2 linked regions of the Tautonia marina genome follow. The protein of the gene in region 1 interacts with the protein of each later gene in a pairwise test. Links are inferred from orthologs where the notes say so. Each region holds a gene or a part of one and is shown in the gene's direction. Other genes may lie near its edges.

The links. Proteins that work in one complex are often made in the same cells at the same time.
Region 2: the proteins of mobA (region 1) and GA615_RS00450 interact in binary tests that used the Escherichia coli proteins (3 or more experiments, as listed by UniProt). The link is inferred for Tautonia marina from one-to-one orthologs.

Annotation. Positions count from the first base shown.
Region 1 is NZ_WEZF01000006.1:279,950-285,547, reverse strand. The notes cover bases 1,604-4,517. They hold mobA (molybdenum cofactor guanylyltransferase), read left to right. Parts: upstream 1,604-2,684; coding sequence 2,685-3,350; downstream 3,351-4,517. Other genes in these bases: GA615_RS09950 (PLP-dependent cysteine synthase family protein), read right to left, coding at 3,702-4,517; GA615_RS09955 (hypothetical protein), read right to left, coding at 3,331-3,702; GA615_RS09965 (hypothetical protein), read right to left, coding at 1,740-2,225. In the rest of the region: GA615_RS09975 (acyltransferase family protein), read right to left, coding at 1-32; GA615_RS09970 (DUF1501 domain-containing protein), read right to left, coding at 161-1,522; more of GA615_RS09950, read right to left, coding at 4,518-4,679; GA615_RS09945 (hypothetical protein), read right to left, coding at 4,756-5,583. UniProt on the Escherichia coli protein: Transfers a GMP moiety from GTP to Mo-molybdopterin (Mo-MPT) cofactor (Moco or molybdenum cofactor) to form Mo-molybdopterin guanine dinucleotide (Mo-MGD) cofactor.
Region 2 is NZ_WEZF01000001.1:105,911-110,055, reverse strand. The notes cover bases 1-2,804. They hold GA615_RS00450 (molybdopterin molybdotransferase MoeA), read left to right. Parts: upstream 1-679; coding sequence 680-1,930; downstream 1,931-2,804. Other genes in these bases: GA615_RS00445 (hypothetical protein), read left to right, coding at 2,123-2,668; GA615_RS00455 (anthranilate synthase component II), read left to right, coding at 62-631. Outside these bases: GA615_RS00440 (CehA/McbA family metallohydrolase), read right to left, coding at 2,833-4,145. UniProt on the Escherichia coli protein: Catalyzes the insertion of molybdate into adenylated molybdopterin with the concomitant release of AMP.

The DNA of each region.
Region 1 (5,598 bases):
GGGGAGGGTTGCGGCGAGGGAGACGTGCTCATGGTGCGGTTCGACCCTGGATCGTGCGAATGTCGGCCCCACCTCGGATCGCAACTCAACGCGTTGTTCCGAGGCGGGCAGGACAGGTTCTTCACCGTCACCGCGTGATCGGATTGCTTGCCCGGAATGCCTAACCGACCAGTTCTTGGATCGGCTCTCCGGTTTCGATCAGCGGGACCGGCCGTCGCGTACGATCCTCGAACATGACGTGGCGGGAATCAATGCCGAGATGGTGGTAAATTGTTGCACACACATCCTGAGGACTCACGGGGCGATCGACCACCGTTTCACCACGGGCACTGCTTCGCCCGATGATCTGCCCCATCCGCATTGACCCACAACCGAACAAGACGCTAAAGGTCTTGCCCCAGTGGTCGCGTCCCGCATCCTTGTTCATCCGAGGGGTCCGGCCGAACTCTCCCATGGCGACGATCAGCGTCGAATCATAAAGCCCACGATCGATCAGATCATCAACGAGTGCCCCGATGGCCATGTCGAGCGGCGGGATCAGCTGGCGAGCCCCTTCCTCGGTCTTCAATTGGTTGCCGGTCCCATGATGGTCCCACGGCACGCAATTGACGGTCACGAACGGCACGCCTGCTTCGACCAGCCGTCGAGCCATCAAGGCACTTTGGCCAAAGGTATGCCGCCCGTAACGATCGCGCAAGGCGTCCGGTTCCGAGGCGATGTCGAAGGCTCGGGCGACGGCCTTGCCGGCAAGCATGTCGAAGGCTCGGCCGAAATGGTCGTCGAGATCTCCCAGAGCGGGCTCGGCCCAGCGACGCTGGGCATCGAGCGTTTCGAGCAGGGTCCGACGGTCCTCAAGGCGAGCCATGGACAGCTCTCCGGGACGTTGGAGGTTCCTGACCCGGAACTTCGGATCGTTCGGATCCGACTCGACGATAAAGGGATTGGCACCGCCTCCGAGATAGGCTGCATAGTGGAAAAAGTTGTCCGTCCCTCCTCGAAGATGAGGAACGGCGACGTAAGGAGGAATGCCGGGCCTTCGCTCGCCGATCAGTCGGGCCACGGCCGAGCCCATCGCAGGCCGACGTTGCACCTTGTTGTCGGCGGCATTGAAGGCGGGGCCTTCGAAGCCGGTGAGCATCCAGTGATTGCCCTTGGTGTGGTCACCCGATCCGTGATTGACGGTTCGGACAATCGCGAGACGATCGGCCCTCCTGGCATTCTCGGGCATCAGCTCACCAAACTGGACACCCGGCAGGCGAGTCGGGATGGCTCCAAAGGGGCCTCGGAAGCCATCGGGGGCTTCGGGCTTCGGGTCCCAGGTTTCCATATGCCCGGGTCCGCCACTGAGCCAGAGGAGAATGACACTTCGATCGGTGTTGGCACCGGAGGTCATTCCCGCAGCTCGAAGTCTCAGGAGATCGGGAAGCGTCAGACCACCAAGCCCGAGAATCCCTGCCTGAAGAAAGCTCCGACGGGTCACCCCATCGCAGTCTCGTGAACCAGCACCAAGGATCTTGAGCATCGAGGAGACTCCCGTTCGGCGAGGGTTGATCAGACGAACCATTCTCGATCGGATGCTCGCTCTGAGGAGTTGAGGAGCAACCCAGCTTCACCTGACAAAGGAGGATGACCAGACGATCGTTTTGGTTTCAAGGGTTCTCCTGAGACCATACCAAAACGGAACCCCGACGTTCCGCATAAACGTCGAGGTTCCGAGGATTGCGGCGATCGAGGATTGGTCAACGCTCGGGAGTGGGAGCCTCGTCTGGCTTGGGTTCTCCCTTGATCGCTTCCCCGGCGTTCTTCACCGCTTCACCCGTCGTATCCGTCGCACCGGTGGCCTTCTCGCCAACTTCACCGGCTGCGTCTTCAATCTTCTGACCGGTTTCTTCAAGTCCGACCGCCTTTGCCGCCTCACCAACCTTCTCGGTCGTCGTCTCAGCGGCTTGTCCGACCTCATCGGAGGAGGCCTCGATCTTCTCACCCACCGATTCGACAGCCTCTCCCGTTGCCTGACGAGCAGAATCAACGGCGTCACCCGCGGAATCCACGGCCGAATCGAGCATCGCTCCAGCTTGCTCCGTAATCGACTCCGGAGCGGCCTCCCCAGTCGCGTCCACGGCATTCGTCACGTCTGCCGGTTGCTCGCTGGCACAGCCAAGCGTCAACAGCGAGGCGGTCAGGATCCCGAACCCACTGGCCCATGATTTGAGCACAGGACTCATCGGTGTGAACTCCCGTCGTGTCAGGATAATGGCTCGTACGACGAGACAGGTCACATGACCTGCAGCACCCGTCGTTCGACTTCGCCAGGGAGAACCCCCCAGCAAGAATCACCTAACCATGCCCGGCGTCGGAATGGTTTTCCGACCGAAAGCATTCCGCTCCGAAGCTTTGATCAGTTTATGCTTCGGAAAACCGATTCATGAAACGACGCCTCCGTCACAGTGGCTCCATTCTAGACCGGCTTTGACACCTCGTCCAACCGTTCGCCCAAAGATTTTTTTGCAGAACTCTTCCCAATTTCCCAAGCGGATCACCCGGCCCACCGCAGCCCAAACCAATGGTCGAGAAGGTCCATCGGACCTGCCGGAATTCGGGATGTCCTGTCCCTCGACCTTCGCTCCTCGTAAACTCAGGAGTTTGATTCTCGGCCCAGACCACCCAACGCTCTGGGTCGCCTAATGAACCCACGCGAGACGCTCATCATGGAACGACTCGGGGCTGTCGTCCTGTGTGGAGGTCAAAGTCGCCGGATGGGACGGCCAAAGGCGTGGCTGCCGATCGACGATGAGGTGTTCCTTCAGCGCGTCGTTCGGCAGGTTTCTGCCCGAGCTTCCCTGGTGATTGTCGCGGCGGCCCAGGGGCAGGACCTCCCGGCATTACCCCCGGAGGTCGAACATGTCTTCGATCTGGAACCCGATCGAGGCCCGTTGCAAGGGCTCGCGCTCGGCATGCAAGCGCTGGTGGGCCGAGTTCACTGGGGCTTTGCCTGTGCGACCGACACTCCCCTGCTCCGGCCGGAATGGATCGATCGGCTCCTCGACTTCACTTCGGAAGATGTTGACCTGATTCTTCCCCACCTTGAAGAACGCGACCAACCGCTCGCCGCACTCTACCGCCCCAAGGTCGCCGCTGCCGCAGCGGCCGACTTGCTCGCATCCGGACAGACCAAACTGGGGCTGATTTGCAATCGCCTTCGCACTCGAACGATCGGCGCTGAAATCCTTGCGGCAGTGGACCCGGACTTCTGGACACTCCGCAACATGAACTCGCTTTCAGATTACAATGAACTCTTGTCGTTTCACTCCCTCACCGAGCCTTCACCGATCAGGCCATCCAAACACTGAAATGAACGAGAAATCGGCTCGCGATGAGCCCCAGAATGGCGACCCCCTTCATCAAGCCAAGCAGCGAGAGCCGCCGAGGCCACAGGGGCCGACCTCGACCGTTGCGATACGATAGAATGAGGACGATCAGGGCTGAGACTTCAGCCGCAAAGCGACTGCAAGCATCGATCAGTCGATATTGCTCAAAGGGACTTGGCAGGATCACTACCATCTCAAATGTGGCGGCCAGGGTGATCGCGGTCATCGAGGCCGCTCCAATCGCACTCACGACAGCCAGGGCGATGGCAAGCGCGGCGGAGGCCAACGGGCCATAATCTGGTCCGACCTGCTCGTGCACTGACTCGACAGCCATCACTCATAGAGATCCGTAGACACGTATTTCATTCCGCTGTCGCAGGCAAGCATCGCGATCGTGGAACCGCGCTCGGTGGTTTCCAGCAATCGCAAAGCGGCGGTCAAATGGGCGGCGGTCGAGAAGCCGGCGAAGACGCCTTCCTCCCGGGCGAGCAAACGCGCCGAAGCAATCACATCCTCATCGGTAACCGGGAGGAATCCATCGACGAGGGAGCGATCAAACAGGGGTAACTCCGGGTCGCTTCGAGAGTAGCCTGCCCCTTGAATCCGATGTCCCTGGGGTGCAGTGGTCCTGCCGGAGAGGACGGCCGCCGACATCGGCTCGACCGCGTAGATTCTGACCGATGGATTCTTCCGTTTCAGCGCCCGAGCCACACCGGTCAGGGAACCGCTGGTCCCGGGACAATCGACGTAAGCGTCGATCATCCCTCCGGACTGTTCCCAGAGTTCAGGGCCGGTCTGTTGTTCGTGAGCGAGGACATTCCCGGGATGTTCAAACTGCTGCACTCGGAAGGCCGATCGCTCCGCGACAATGCGGCCCGTCTCAACCTCCACTAGAGCAAGATCAGCCCCCGAGACCTGGCCCGGGACCGATCCGGGAACCTGGTCCACCAACACGACCTCGGCTCCCAGCGCCGCCATCATTCGAACTCGCTCGATGCTGTTGCCTCGCGACATCACCGCCACGAACGGATGGCCGAGCATCCGGCAGACGATCGCCAGACCGGTTCCGGCATTCCCACTGGTCAATTCGACGACGGTCTGCCCCTCTCGGAGCTTCCCGTCTTGCCGAGCCTGACGGATGATTTGCAGGGCAACGCGGTCTTTCTTACTCCCGCCGGGACTGAAATACTCCAGCTTCATCAGGAGACGGCCGCTCAGGTTGAGCAGGCTCACCAGGCGGGCCAGCTCCACCAGGGGAGTGTGTCCGATCGTCTCAAGGATCGACGTTGCAAGCGGAGGAGGCGTGCGCATCATTGTCGAGAGATCCGAGGGATCGTGACGACCGCCGGCATCGCTCGTGATGCGGCGGCCTTTACCCCCTTTGATCTTAACGACTGTCGTGGTCGTGTGGCGACTGGGCGCGGACCACCAGCGCATCTCCGGGAGACGGCTCGGTCGGCATGGTCCGGGATGCGACCAGATGCCACGATCGCCAGGCTCGGTCCAGTTCTCGTGTGTTGGTGAACCCATAATGAGCGCGGGTTGCGGCATCCCAGTTATGCTTCATGCCGTCTCGGAGGAAGGCAAGGAACCGAGGTCTGCCTCCCATTTCCACGAGGAATCGGGACACGGAATACCCCTGACCGTAAAAGCCCATTAGGTCTTGCGGGTATTCTTCGATCGTGAACAACTCGCCGAGTGCCCAGCCACCACTCCGAGCCAGGAGATCCGCGGCGAATTGCTCGTGGCGAAGGCGTTCGCGACGGTCTTCGCTGAGCAGCGAGGCTCCCTCATCGGCCCATCTCGGCAAGGGCCCACCGAAGTAGGACGCAAAAATGGTATGAGTGATCTCGTGAGGCAAAGCCGAGGCCAGGATCCGATCGAGGCGTCCTTCCAGGCTCATCTCCTGGTCGAGCATCTTCCCACGACCGAAGCCGAAGGAGGTCACGCCCCCAGCTTCTCCGCCGGTCATCTTGATCCGGATGGCACACGGCCTTGGCCAGTCCGGAAGCGGTTCGCCAAGCCATCGACGAGCGATCTCGTCTCGATAATGCTCGGCGTAGCGAGCAACCTGTTGCGCGATTTCGGGGGTCGGGGCCTCGACCTCGAAATTGGTTGACCGCGCCGAAGCCCCCATCAGCATCGGCAGCAGGGCAAGACCCAGAACTACCCGCAGACGGAGACCGACCCTCCGGGTTCGGGGGTGGATACCCATGCCCGAGTCCTCCCT
Region 2 (4,145 bases), on another replicon or contig:
GCCGGATATGATGCAAGGGAACCCCCTGGCCTCCGACCGACAGTCCTCCGGCAGAACCGGCATGATCGCCCTGATCGACAACTACGACTCGTTCACCTACAACCTTGTTCAGCGCCTCGGCGAGATCGACCCGACGCTCGATCTCTGGGTCGTACGGAACGATCAGACGACCCCCGAGGAGATCGCCTCGCGGTCGCCGACGCACGTCATTATCTCTCCCGGCCCCTGCTCGCCGAACGAGGCGGGCATCTCGATGGCCGTGGTCGAGCAGTTCGCGGGCAAGGTTCCGTTGCTGGGCGTTTGCCTCGGGCACCAGTGCATCGGGCAGGTCTTCGGCGGCTCGATCGTCCGCGCCGATCGGATCATGCACGGCAAGACCTCCCTGATCTACCACGACAGCCAGGGGGTCTACCGCGGCCTGCCGAACCCGTTCGAGGCGACTCGCTACCACAGCCTGATCCTCAAGCCCGACACCGTTCCGGCCGACTTCGAGGTCGTGGCCTGGACCGATCAACACGAGATCATGGGCATCCGGCACAAGGTCTGGCCGCTCGAAGGCGTGCAGTACCACCCCGAGAGCTTCCTGACCAACGCCGGCACCGAGTTGCTGCGGAACTTCATCGGGAAATGACCGGCAAGGCCGATCCATCCCTCCGACTCGAAGCGAGATCCTGCGCCGATGCTCTCCGTCGCCGAAGCCCTCCGCGCCGTGCTCGATCATGCCCAGTCCCTCCCCCCGCGTCGGGTGCCGCTGGCCGACGCCCTGGGAGCCGTCCTGGCCGAGTCGGTGACGGCCGACCGCGACCTGCCGCCGTTTGATAAGGCCCTCCTCGACGGCTTCGCCGTGCGATCGGCCGACCTGCAAGGGGAAGGGCCGTTCGACCTGGACGTGATCGAGGAAATCACCGCCGGCCGGGTACCGACGAAGCCGATCGGACCCGGCCAGTGCTCGGCGATCATGACCGGCGCCCCGCTGCCCGATGGAGCCGACGCCGTCGTAATGGTCGAGGACAGCGCTCGAACCGGCGACCGCGTCACCCTCTCCCCCCGCAAACCGGTTTCCCCCGACGCGGGCCGCCTGACGAAAGGCCGGGAGATGCGGCAAGGGGAAACCCTGCTTGGCCCCGGCGATCGGCTCGACCCGGTCAGGCTGGGCTTGCTCGCGTCGGTCGGCTGGGCCTCGCCGCAGGTCGTGCCGAGGCCGGTCGTCTCCATCGTCTCGACCGGCGATGAGATCGTGCCGCCCGACCAAACCCCGGGACCGGGCCAGATCCGCAACAGCAACGCCACCATGCTCGATGCCCTGGTGCGAGCCTCGAACACCGAGAGCGCCGTGGCTCCCATCGCCCCGGATGAGCCGGTGCGGTTGCGGGAAATCCTGGCCGAAGGGCTCACGCGCGATGTCATGCTCATCACCGGAGGCGTTTCGGCCGGAAAGCTCGACCTGGTCCCGGGCACGCTGGAAGGGCTCGGCATGAGGGCCGTCTTCCACAAGATCCGACTGAAGCCGGGCAAGCCCTTGCTGTTCGGGATCGGGCCGGATCGCCCCGGCGGATTGCCCGGAACGCTCGTCTTCGGCTTGCCGGGCAACCCGGTCAGCGGCGTCGTGGGCTTCCTGCTCTTCGTCGCCCCGGCCCTTCGCGTCTTGCGCGGGCTTCAAGGAGCACCGGCCGCGACAATCACCGCCCGCCTGGCGAAACCGTTCGCCCACCGAGGCGATCGGCCGACCTTCTTCCCCGCCCGACTGGGCGAGGGCTCCATCATCGAGCCCTTGAACTGGGCTGGCTCGGCCGACCTGCGCACCGTGGCAATGGCCGACGGCTTCGCCGCCTTCGAGGCTGGCGACCGCGCCTACGACGCCGGCGCGTCTGTTCCGTTCCTCCCCCTGCCCCGGATCGACCCCGACGGGCCTCGGGTCGGCGGCTCATGAATCGGTATCGACCAAATCGATTCTGACGTGCCAAAGGATCGGCAACATCGATGAATCAAAATCTCCGGGATTTTCGTTGCAAGAGCTCGGCCGTTTGACGTAGGATTCAGTGATGGCCGAAGACAGCCGAGGATCGGCTGCCTCCGGGTCGGATGACCCCGTTTCCCGCATCCGAGCGGGGAGGAGGCTGCCATGTTTCTTTTTACCACACGACGCCTGGACGAATACCTGATTTCCGTGCTGCTGGCGCTGGGCATGGTCGTCCTGTTCGCCGGAACCGCTCGGGCCGATTATCGAATCGTCAACCAGACCGACAGCACCTTGCGCGTGGCGGTGTTTGAACCCGAAATGATGGGCCGCATCGACGGCTGTGGATGGCAAATCGTGGCACCGAGGGCCTCGGTGATGGTGTCGGCCTGCTCGCAGCCGGTCATCGGCTTGCTGGTGCAGGAGATCGCCACCGGCGCGGTTCTCGTTCCTCCCGGGGCGATGGGCACCAATCCCAAGCCTGTTTTCCGGGACGATTCCTTTACCGTGGCCGAGGGGGTCGAGCCGATGGGCCTGATCCGCCTGACCTGGGGCATGCCCCCGACCATCCGCCTGATTCCTGGCGATTGGACCGAGGCCGACCTGCCCGCGGGCTGGTTCACCGCCGAGGTTCCGATTGTTCCCAGCGACGGGACCTTTGAAGTGCTTCCCGTCGCCACCACGAAGCTCGGAAACTGGGCCGCAGAGTAAGGCGGCCATCGGTCGGGAGGGACGGAACCTCCCCGCATTGCAACTCGGCCACGGATTGGCGGGGAAGCAAACGCAAATCCCCGCCCGGCTCGCCCATCGACGAGCCGGGCGGGGTTCTTTGTCCTCGGCGGTGTGCAAGCAAGGCCCGCGGGATCGCCCGGCCGTCACTCCGCCTGGCCCAGGAGCCGCTCGAAGAACCGCCGAGCCTCCCGATGCGGTTCCAGGACGCCTTGCTTGGCCGACGGATCGGCCAGGTGGCCTTCGGGGTCGGCCTCGATCGCCTCGACCCTCGCGTCGATCCAGCGGAGGAAAAACTCCACGTCCGCCCGACGGACCGGCCGACGGGGCTCCCCGACCTCGACATAGAACGGGGCCGTGCTGGCAAATCGAAACGTCTCCGGCACGTCGGCGATCGCCCGGACGAGGCACCAGCCGCCCTGGTCGAAGTCCAGCGCCTCCAGTCGGATCGGCTCGCCGAGGTCCGGATCGTCAATCCGATGAACGACCTGGCCGTCTCGGACGACCTCGATGGCCTCGATCGGGTCATTCGACCAGATCCGCACGTCGAGATCGATCCGGACCGGCTCACCGTCGGGCGATCGCAAGACGGCTCCAGGGCGCTCGCCGTTGGCCCGGACGAGCAACAGCGGGCCATTGGTCACGAACGACCGGCCCTCGGCAAGCCCCTGCCACCAGGCTTCGTACGAGAAGGGAGCATCGAGGTGGACGTAAACCCGGTTGTATCCGACCGGGTTGGGCAGCACGCCCGAGGCCGAGCCTGCCGACGGGGGAATCCGGAGGCCGCAGTTGAGCAGCCGGTAGTAGATGTCCTGAGTATAGAGGCCGTTACCCCGGGGCGCGGGATACTGGTCGCGGTCCCTCGGCCGCCCCCAGGCCTCGTTGTCCAGGACGCCGAGACGCCACATGTGATTATGAGCAATCCCGATCGAGCGGACGTGACCGGTCGCCACCCAGGTCGGCATGTCCCACCAGAACGGCTTCTCGACATCGACCCAAGCCCCCTGCCCTGCGACGGCCTCGCGGAGGTGGACGACCGGAGAGGGGGCCTCGGGGCCGTCCGCATCCAGGTCGAGGGGCCGATCCAGGTTGAAGTACAGCAACGCCCCGCCACGGCGTTCGTCCTCGCAGGCCATCAGGTGGTACGCCCGCCCCGGTTCGGGCTCAAGGAGCCGTTGATCGGGCAAAGGGCGATCGCGCCAGGAACTCGTTCGATTCCAGACGGTGAGGACCGGGGCCAGGTGCAGATCCTCCGACCGGAGCAACAGCGGCAGGTCGCTCGGCGGTCGATGGACGTGGGTTTCGCCCGAGTACCAGCCGAGGGCCGGAAGGTCCACCAGCCGTTCCAGCGGGACGGTCAGGTCCAGGCGTTTCCCGCCCTCAAGCGCGAATTGTCCCGCCGATCGGGTGAATTCCGGCCCCCGCTCGACGACGTACGCATACGAGCCGGGGTCCAGGT